DNA from 3 places in the Arthrobacter sp. W4I7 genome. Region 3 is predicted to be linked to each of the others. Evidence: predicted binding sites of a transcription regulator. Region 3 holds the regulator's gene; each other region holds the start of a gene.
The links. The regulator HrcA, encoded in region 3, represses chaperone genes, less so after heat shock. The targets are predictions, from matches to a motif close to TTNGCACTCGNNNNNNNCGAGTGCNAA.
Positions count from the first base shown of each region.

Region 1 (3,271 bases), 720 kb from region 3:
GACGGCAACGACGTTCAGGGTGCCGCGGATGCGGTTGACGATCAGCGTGGACAGGGCCTCGCCGTCAATGTCTTCAGCAATGATGAACAGCGGCTTGCCGGCCTGGAGGGCCTTCTCCAGCAGCGGCAGGAATTCCTGCAGCGAGGAGATCTTGCCCTGGTTGATCAGGATGAGGGCGTCTTCGAGGATGGCTTCCTGGCGGTCCGCATCCGTGATGAAGTACGGCGAAAGGTAGCCCTTGTCGAACTGCATGCCCTCGGTGAGGACCAGTTCGGTCTGGGTGGTGGAGGATTCCTCGATGGTGATCACACCATCTTTGCCGACCTTGCCGAAGGCTTCAGCCAGGAGCTCGCCAATCTCGTCGCTCTGGGCGGAGATGGCTGCAACGCTGGCCACCTGGGTGCCTTCGACGGGACGGGCGTTCTCCAGCAGGCGGGCGGCGACGGCTTCCACGGAAACCTCGATGCCGCGCTTGATCTGGCCGGGAGCGGCGCCTGCCGCTACGTTGCGCAGGCCTTCCTTGACCAGGGCCTGTGCCAGGACCGTTGCGGTGGTGGTGCCGTCGCCGGCAACATCGTTGGTCTTGGTGGCAACTTCCTTGGCCAGCTGAGCGCCAAGGTTCTCGTAGGGGTCGTCCAGTTCCACTTCGCGGGCAATGGTGACGCCGTCGTTCGTGATGGTGGGCGCGCCCCACTTCTTGTCCAGGACGACGTTGCGGCCGCGCGGGCCCAGCGTCACCTTGACGGTGTTGGCGAGCTTATCGATGCCGGCTTCAAGAGACCGGCGGGCAGCGTCGTTAAACGCAAGCTGCTTTGCCATGGTTCAGTCCTTTCAAGACAGAACCCCGCGCAGCTGACCAGCAGAAGGCATGACCAGCGGCACGGGGATCCGAAGAGTTACTTTACGACGATCGCCAGGACGTCGCGGGCGGACAGCACGAGGTATTCGGTGCCGCTGTGCTTGACTTCGGTTCCGCCGTACTTGGAGTAGATAACAACGTCGCCTTCAGCAACGTCGAGCGGGACGCGGTTGCCGTTGTCGTCAAAGCGGCCGGGGCCTACTGCAACAACTTCGCCTTCCTGGGGCTTCTCCTGCGCGGAGTCCGGGATGACCAGGCCGGAAGCCGTGGTCTGCTCGGCTTCGAGCGGGCGGACAACAATACGATCCTCAAGAGGCTTAATAGAGACCGACACTCGGACCTCTCCTTTTCGTCAGCAAATTCGTGGACTGGAAAGCTTCCCGCCGTGGCTGGCAAACCGTCGTCGCGGTGCCGGCAGCAGCCTGGCTGGCAGCTCTTCATGTATTAGCACCCTCCTAGGGAGAGTGCTAATGAAGACTCTATGTAAGGGTTAGCACTCGGTCAAGGCGAGTGCCAGCGTTTCGTCATCTGCGAACCCTCCATGTGTACATTTGACCGGTGCGAGCCGCTGCTTATCTGATCCTTGCCACCCTCTTCTGGGCCGGAAACTTCGTCGTCGGCCATGCCGCCATGGAAACCATGCAGCCGCTGCAGCTGACTTATTGGCGGTGGACCCTGGCAGCGGCGCCGCTGCTGGTACTCGCCCACATGGTGGAGCGGCCGGACTGGCGGAGCGTGCTGCGCCGGTGGCCGGTCCTGCTGCTCCTGAGTTCCCTGGGCATGAGCGCCTACACGTTGCTGCTGTACAGCGCGCTGGGCCACACCTCAGCCCTGAACGCCTCGCTGGTGACGGCTGCCAACCCTGCGCTGATTGTGGTGCTGGCCGTGGTCCTGCTGCGCGACAGGCCGCGTCCACTGGGCTGGGCGGGGATCGGGCTGGGCCTGGCCGGCGTCCTGCTGGTGCTCACCGGCGGCGACATCCACCGGCTGCTGACCTTCTCCATCAACAGGGGCGAACTGCTGATCCTCGCGGCGATCACCGTGTGGGGCCTGTACACCATCCTCGGGCGCAGGGTTGATATACCCCCGATCACGTCCACTGCAGTACAGGTGGCGCTGGCCGCCGTCGTCCTCAGCCCGCTGGCCCTCATCACCGGCGCCGGCCTGCCCCGGACAGCACCGGAGGGCTGGTCCCTTGCCTACATTGCCCTGTTTCCGTCGCTGGGTTCCTACCTGCTCTGGAACCTTGCCCTGAAACGCACCACGGCGGCCAATGCGGGCAACTACCTGAACCTCATTGCCGTGTTCACCGCGATCATCACTGTTGCCCTGGGCCAGCCCATCACCCTTCCGCAAGTTCTGGGCGGCGTCCTGGTCATTTCGGGAGTCCTGCTGACGAGCGCCGGCGGCCCTCAGCGTCCGAGGTCTTCGAAGTCGACGTCCTCGCCGCCGTCGCCCTCGTCCGGCGCGGAATTCCGCCCGCGGTAAAGGACCGCGCCTGCCGCTGCAGTGGCCAGCAGGGCGGCCACCAGCACGGCAATGCTTCCGGCGCGGGCGCCGTCGTAAAGTCCGCGGATGTCCTGCGCTTCCTGCGTATCGCCCGAGATGTCGTTGCCGCCCACGGAGTAGACGGTGGCGTTGAAGGTATCCAGGAAGAAGATCACCACCAGGAGCGCGATACACACCACCGCCACCAGGGCACCGGCAATCAATGCCGTCCGGGCGAATCCGGCGGGGCCCATGTCCTTGGCTGGTTCTTCGGACTGCCGGGGGCCTGCGCTTTCTTCCATGGATTCAACACTATCCGCATCCCGCCGGGACCTCCTCCACTAGGCTGGAACGCATGCCTCACGCTTCCCAGGACCAGATCGCGCCGCTGCTCACTCCCGAAGGCTGGGATCTGCTGGCGTCCCTGGGCCCGTATCGGGAGGACGCTTCCTTCGAGCTCAACTCGGCGCTGCGCAAGGCCGGCCACTCCCCCGAACTGGTTTCCGCCGTCCTGACCCAGTCCAGGCTCCGCACCAAGGCCGAAGCTAAGTTCGGCGAGTTCGCCCGCAGCATGCTGTTTACCCAGGCGGGACTGGAACAGGCGACCCGGTTCACTGTTGCCGCGCGCCACGCGCAGCGGTTCGCCGAAGCAGGAATCCGCCACGTGGCGGACCTGGGGTGCGGCCTCGCGGCCGACTCGCTGGCGCTGGCGTCGCTGGACATCAACGTCACCGCTGTGGAGATGGATGAGACGACGGCGGCCTGCGCCACGGTAAACCTGATTCCGTTCTCCAATGCCACGGTGGTCCACGCGGACGCCACTTCCGTTCCGCTGGACGGGATCGACGGCGTCTGGCTGGATCCTGCCCGCCGGGTCACCTCCACCTCCGGTACCAAGCGCATCTGGGATCCCGAGGCTTTTTC
Region 1 is NZ_JAUSXU010000001.1:1,223,428-1,226,698, reverse strand. Features, by position in the region: gene groL (chaperonin GroEL) at 1-819, opposite strand, end outside; gene groES (co-chaperone GroES) at 897-1,193, opposite strand; gene QF047_RS05670 (DMT family transporter) at 1,418-2,347, shown strand; gene QF047_RS05665 (hypothetical protein) at 2,272-2,649, opposite strand; gene QF047_RS05660 (class I SAM-dependent methyltransferase) at 2,703-3,271, shown strand, end outside.
Region 1: groES (co-chaperone GroES) is a predicted target of HrcA. The motif match lies at 1,350-1,376, and genes of this name have one in related genera.

Region 2 (3,271 bases), 700 kb from region 3:
GGAGAACGTACCGGCCAATAATCGCCAGGTTGGACGGAGCTTCCCCGGCGGCCGGCTTTTCGACCAGCCTGTTGATGCGGACGTAGCCCTCGCCGTCGATCTCCTCGATGTCGGCGCAGCCATAGGCGCTGATCTGGGACGGCTCCACCTCAATGAGGGCGACGACGGAGCCGCCCGTTTTGGCGTGCACATCAATCATGGTGCTGAGCAGTTCGTCGCGGGCGTCAATCAGGTCGTCCCCCAAAAGGACCGCGAAGGCTTCGTTGCCGACGTGCTGCCTGGCCCGGAGGACCGCGTGGCCCAGGCCGTTCGGGTCACCCTGGCGGACGTAGTGGATGTCGCCGAGGTTGCTGGCGGCCTGGACGGACGCCAGCTTTTCCGCGTCCCCTTTGCCTTCGAGGGTGGACTCCAGCGACGGAACGCGGTCAAAGTGGTCTTCCAGGGCCCGCTTGTTCCGCCCGGTGATCATCAGGACGTCGTTGAGGCCCACATGCACGGCTTCCTCAACCACGTACTGGATGGCAGGCTTGTCCACGACCGGAAGCATTTCCTTGGGCATGGCCTTGGTGGCAGGCAGGAACCTGGTGCCGAGTCCGGCTGCGGGTATAACTGCTTTGCGAACTCTGGGGTTACTGGTAGTCACCCGACTAATCTAACGTCAGCGTCAAGCAATCAGTAATTATTGAAGGGCTGCCGGACCCCCGGCAGCAGCGAAGCCGCCGCATGGGCGAGTGATGGAGGAAAGACGTGCTGGAGGATGCCAAGGCTGTCAAGAACAGGATCCGCACGGCACACCGCCAACGGCGGGCAACGATGACTCCCCGGCAGCTTGAGGCGGCAGGCGCTGCCCTTGCGCGCCACGGCTCAGCCTGGGCCGGCTCCCTGACCGGCGGAGCACCGGCCACGGTCTGCGTCTATTTCGGCGTAGGAGTGGAACCTCCGACGCTTCCGCTGATCAGCACGCTCCATCACAACGGCCACAGGGTCCTGCTTCCTGTCTGCGAGCCGGGGCGGGAACTGGCCTGGGTCTTCTGGGACCCTGACGCGGGCTTGGAGCAGAGCCGGTTCGCTCCCATCCTCGAGCCCAGGGGTGAGCGGCACGGGCCGGACGTGGCAGCCACGGCTGCCGCCCTGTTTATCCCCGCGACAGCAGTTGACGTGACAGGCAACAGGATCGGGCAAGGCGGGGGTTATTACGACAAGTTCCTGGGCCATCTGGCCACAGCCGGGAAGAATATCCCGCTGGCTGCCGTTATCTACGACGAGGAGTTGCTCCCCGCGGGGCAGATTCCCGAGGAGGAATTCGACCGTCCCGTTCCGGCCATCCTGGCACCGTCAGGATTCCGGTCCTTGGCCGGCGGCTAAGTCCAACTCCACTGGTCCTGCGGGGGATGGTAGAATTAGCACTCAGGCCCTGCGACTGCTAACGGACGGACCCTCCGGCCGGGCAGCACGGGACCTCTCGTTTTGCCCAAGAGGAGGAGCACAAGTGCCAACGTATGCGTACGCCTGCAAAGATTGCGGCCATGCCTTCGACATCGTCCAGTCGTTTTCGGACAGCTCTTTGACCTCGTGCCCCGAGTGCCAGGGGACACTGCGCAAGAAATTCAACAGCGTGGGCGTTGTCTTCAAGGGATCCGGCTTCTACCGCACCGATTCCCGGGACGCCAAGGGAAGCACCGTCTCGGCCGCCCCGGCCGCATCCTCAACGCCGGCTCCGGCTGCGGCACCCGCCGCTTCCGCGCCTGCTGCGGCTGCCAGCTAAGGGCCTCCCAGCAGCACCGTACGACGCCGGCCGGCCCGTTTGTCCACATAGGGCGCCTTACGCCTGGTACCGGCATTGCGGCCGGCCTTAGCGTTGGCGCATGCCTGCAAACCTCCCCAGCTCCGGCAGTGGTGCTTCCCGCTACCCGCGCGGCGCCCGCAGTCCCCGCGGCTCCCGCCGCCGGCCCGGAACTGCCCGTGTTGCCAGATGGCTGGGCCGGAACCGCCGGCTGGCCGCGGCCCTGCTGCTGTGCCTGGCGGCCGCGATCAGCGTCCACCAGCTCACCCCTGCACCCGTTGAGACCGTAACCGCAGTTGCTGCCGCCAGGGACCTCCCGGCCGGCGCGGCGCTGGCGCCGTCTGACCTTGCCAGTGTGCAGGTCCCGCCGGGCATGATGGCTGCGGGTTTCCTGGACCAGGCAGGTCACGTGGCCGGCAAGCAGCTGGCGGCTCCGCTGCGCAAGGGCCAGCTTCTCACGGACGCCCAGCTGCTCGGTCCGGGACTGCTGGCAGGCACACCTCCGGGTTCAGCCGCAGTGCCTCTTCGAATGGCGGACCCGTCATCCATCCAGCTAGTCTCGCCCGGGCAGCTTGTCAATGTGGTGCTTACAGACGCCAACGGCTTCGACCAGCAGTCGCCATCAGAAGTCCTGGCAACAGCTGTACCGGTACTTTGGACCTCCGGCAAGGGCGGCTCGAGCGGGCAGTGGCTCGCAACCGCCGAAACGGATGGACTCATCGTGGTAGCGGCAAGCGCCGGGCAGGCGGCACGACTGGCCGGCGCCTCAACTCAGGGGAAGCTCTTCTTTGTCCTGGTCGGACCCTAGGGGGTACGTGCGGCCATTGCGAGCGGACGCCGGGGTGCGCGTGCTCTCAGCCCCAGTGCGGCGGCTTCTGTTCCTTCAACCAGGCATCGTGGTCCTCATCCGTATCGCCCCAGCGCCGAGGGTCATCTTCGGCAGCCTTGGTGGGCAGAATGCCGGCGGCGCCGGCCTGGCCCTGGTCCTTGACCAGGCTCCGTCCCGGGTCATCGCCCTGGTCCTGGCCTTGGTCACCGCCCTGATCCTGGCCTTGGTCCTGGCCTTCCTCCGGTGCAGGCCCGGCCGGGACGGGCGCTTCCTGCCCTGAGTCGTTGTTCTTGTCTTCGGTGGCCACGCGGACCGCCTCCTTGCTGTCCTGATGCTTTACCTGCAGATGGCCCCGGTCCCCGCCGGCCACGTACTGGTCCGGGCTCATACTGCGCCGGGACCTCTGCTCTCCGGCATCAATGCCGTTAAGCGCCTGGTCAACGTCGTCGTCCAGGAACCCGGCGGACGTGTCCGCCCGGCCCGGAAGAACAACGCGCTCAAGGCCCAGGTATCCGGCAATGCGGTCGGCGCAGGCCGACGGATCAGTGAACACTTCAATGGTCCACAGCGGCATGTACCGCCAGCCCAGCCGCTCCAGCAGCTGCGGGCGAAGCCGGCTCCGTTCACGCACGCTCGTGGTCCGGTACTGTTCGGTACCG
Region 2 is NZ_JAUSXU010000001.1:1,251,774-1,255,044, reverse strand. Features, by position in the region: gene galU (UTP--glucose-1-phosphate uridylyltransferase GalU) at 1-643, opposite strand, end outside; gene QF047_RS05795 (5-formyltetrahydrofolate cyclo-ligase) at 748-1,365, shown strand; gene QF047_RS05790 (FmdB family zinc ribbon protein) at 1,490-1,765, shown strand; gene QF047_RS05785 (RcpC/CpaB family pilus assembly protein) at 1,866-2,591, shown strand; gene QF047_RS05780 (DUF4011 domain-containing protein) at 2,638-3,271, opposite strand, start outside.
Region 2: QF047_RS05790 (FmdB family zinc ribbon protein) is a predicted target of HrcA. The motif match lies at 1,401-1,427, and genes of this name have one in related genera.

Region 3 (3,271 bases):
TATCTTCCTTGGTGGCGTGCGGCCAGCCGAACGCCTTGAGGATGCCGGTCTTCCAGTCCTGCCCGCGGGGCACATCGGGCCACTTCGCGATGCCCAGGACGGCCGGCCGGATCGCCTGCCAGACGTCAACGTAAGGGTGGCCCACTATCAGGACATTTCCCGCCGCGCCCGGGGAGGCCATCACGGCGTCGGCAATGCGCGACTCCTTCGAATCGGGCACCAGATGGTCCACGAGGACTCCGAGGCGCCGCCCCGGACCGGGCCTGAAAACGGCCACGGCCGCCGCCAGGTCATCAATGCCGTGCAGGGGTTCGACGACGATGCCCTCCACCCGGAGGTCGTCACCCCATACCTTCTCCACCAGTTCGGCGTCGTGCTTTCCCTCCACCCAGATGCGGCTCGCCTTGGCCACCTGTGCCCGTTGCCCGGCCACCCGGACCGAACCCGAGGCGGTCCTGCCGGCGGCCGGACCACTGCCCTGGGCCTGCTTCGGAACGGGCGGCATCAGCCGGATCGCCTGGCCTTCCAGGAGGAAACCGAAGCCCAGCCGGAAGGACCGGGACTTGCCCCTGCGGTCCTCCAACGCCACCACATGCATGCCGCCCGATTTTTCCACCCGGGTCACTGCGCCAACCCAGCCGGACTGGACCTCCTCCAGCACCATTCCTCGCTCTACCGGCACTTCAGGCAGTTGCGTCCGTGCGGGCGCGCTCAGGTCCTGGGCTCCCCAGTTCTGGTATTGCATGGATTAACTCCGCTTCGTGCTGGATGCTGGCCCGGAATTTCGCCCGGAGCGGTACCAATGCTAACAACGGGGCGAGTCATAATAGACTGTTAGCACTTAGGCATGCCGAGTGCTAACCCCTGCGAGCCACGGTGCGGGCGGAACGGCTGCCCTGAACCCTGGATGGAGGTGGAGAGTGAGCGAGCCGCGCAAGCTGGAAGTACTGCGGGCCATCGTGGAGGACTACGTCCACTCCCGCGAGCCTGTCGGGTCCAAAGCCCTGGTGGAACGGCACCATCTTGGTGTCTCCAGCGCCACCATTCGCAACGACATGGCCGCACTGGAGGACGAAGGGCTGATCACTGCTCCCCACACCAGCGCGGGCCGCATCCCCACAGACAAGGGCTACCGGCTCTTCGTGGACCAGATTTCCGCGGTGAAGCCGCTGTCCCAGGCCGAACGGCGGGCCATCCAGTCCCTGCTGGAAGGCGCTGACGATCTCGACGACGTCCTGGACCGCACGGTCCGGCTGCTGTCCCAGCTGACAAACCAGGTGGCAGTCGTCCAATATCCGCATCTCAACCGCGCCGTGGTCCGGCACATCGAATTTGTCCTCCTTGCACCACGGAAGGTGCTGGTGGTGCTGATCGCCAACAGCGGCAAGGTGGAGCAGCGGGTCATCGACGTCGGGCAGGACCTGGGCGACGACGCCATCGCCACGCTGCGCGCCCGTTTCCTGGGCTCCCTCGCCGGAACGGCACTGAGCCAGCTGGCGCAGTCGCTGCCCGCAGTGGTGTCCGGCGTTGCTCCCGCACAGCGGCAGGCGGCCCAGGCGCTGGCCCATGGATTGGAAGCCCTGGCCCACAGCAGCCGGGAGGACCGGATGGTCATGGCAGGGACGGCAAACCTTGCCCGTTCCAACGTGGATTTTCCGCTCAGCATCGGCCCTGTCCTGGAGGCGCTGGAGGAACAGGTGGTGATGCTGCGGCTCCTGAGCGAGATGGCACAGGACCACCGGGGGGTGGCCGTCAGCATCGGCCGCGAGAACCCCTACGACGGACTGGCGGAGGCCTCGGTAGTCGCCACGGGGTATGGGCCCGACAGTGTCGCGAAAATCGGCGTGCTGGGCCCCACCAGGATGGACTATCCCACCACCATGGCAGCGGTCAGGGCCGTGGCCCGGTACCTGTCACGGATTTTGGGACCCTGACCCGCACCGTTCAGCGCCCAGGCACGAACAGTAGTGCCCGCAGCACAACTGCAGGCAGAACAACAAGGAAGAGATACGAACTTTGAGCAGCCACTACGAAGTCCTTGGAGTCTCACCGGACGCTACCGGAGAAGAGATTAAGAAGGCCTACCGCAAGCTGGCCCGCACCCTCCACCCGGACGTAAATCCCGGGGAGGACGTTGCGGACCGGTTCAAGGCCGTGACCCACGCCTACGAAGTGCTCTCTGATCCCCAGAAGCGCCGGGTGTATGACACCACCGGCAACGAGAACGGCACGGACAACGGCTTCGGCGGCGGGGCTTACGCCGGCCAGGGCTTCGCGTTCCAGGACATTTTCGACACGTTCTTCGGGGCCGGTGGTTCCTCCGGCCCTGCATCGCGTGTCCGGCGCGGCCAGGACGCACTCATCAGCGTCCGGATCGAGCTCCGCGACGCCGTGTTCGGCGTCAACAAGAAGCTTGAAGTGGATACCGCAGTGGTCTGCCCCACCTGCGACGGCTCATGCTGCCGGCCTGGCACACACCCGGAGCGCTGCGATATCTGCGGCGGCAGCGGGCAGGTCCAGCGCGCGGTCCGGTCCATCCTGGGCCAGGTCATGACGGCCGCCCCGTGCGGCACCTGCGAAGGCTTCGGAACCGTCATCAAGGACCCCTGCAACGAGTGCAACGGGCAGGGCCGCATCCGCAGCCGGCGTTCGCTGACCATCAAGGTTCCCGCCGGCGTCGCGACCGGTACGCGCATCCAGCTCACAGGCCAGGGCGAAGCCGGTCCTGCCGGCGGCCCCGCAGGTGACCTGTACGTTGAAATCCGCGTCAACAACGATGCCACCTATGTCAGGGAAGGCGACGACCTGCACGCCACCCTGAACATCCCCATGACGGCAGCTGCCCTGGGAACCGATGTCACGCTGGAAACCTTCGACGGTTCACAGGAGATCGACGTGAAGGCAGGAACCCAGTCAGGCGAGATCATCACCTTGCGGGGGCTGGGTGTGACCCACCTGCGCGGTTACGGCCGTGGCGACCTGAAGGTCCACCTGCAGGTGGAGACTCCGGCGAAGCTGGACGGGGCGCAGGAGGACCTCCTCCGCCAGCTCGCCAAGCTTCGTGGCGAACAGATCACGGAGGGCAAGCTCGCCGCCAGCGGCGGTATGTTCGCCAAGCTCCGGGACCGGTTCGGTAACCTGTAGCGGTGAGCAACCCCGTCTTTTTCACGGCCCCCGGGTCCCTGGACCAGATGGCGCCCGAAGGCCGTTTCGTCCTCGAGGGACCGGAGGCCCGGCACGCGGTGACCGTTAAGCGGCTGGCTCCGGGAGA
Region 3 is NZ_JAUSXU010000001.1:1,947,142-1,950,412, forward strand. Features, by position in the region: gene QF047_RS08970 (DUF3097 domain-containing protein) at 1-745, opposite strand, end outside; gene hrcA (heat-inducible transcriptional repressor HrcA) at 921-1,934, shown strand; gene dnaJ (molecular chaperone DnaJ) at 2,017-3,144, shown strand; gene QF047_RS08985 (16S rRNA (uracil(1498)-N(3))-methyltransferase) at 3,147-3,271, shown strand, end outside.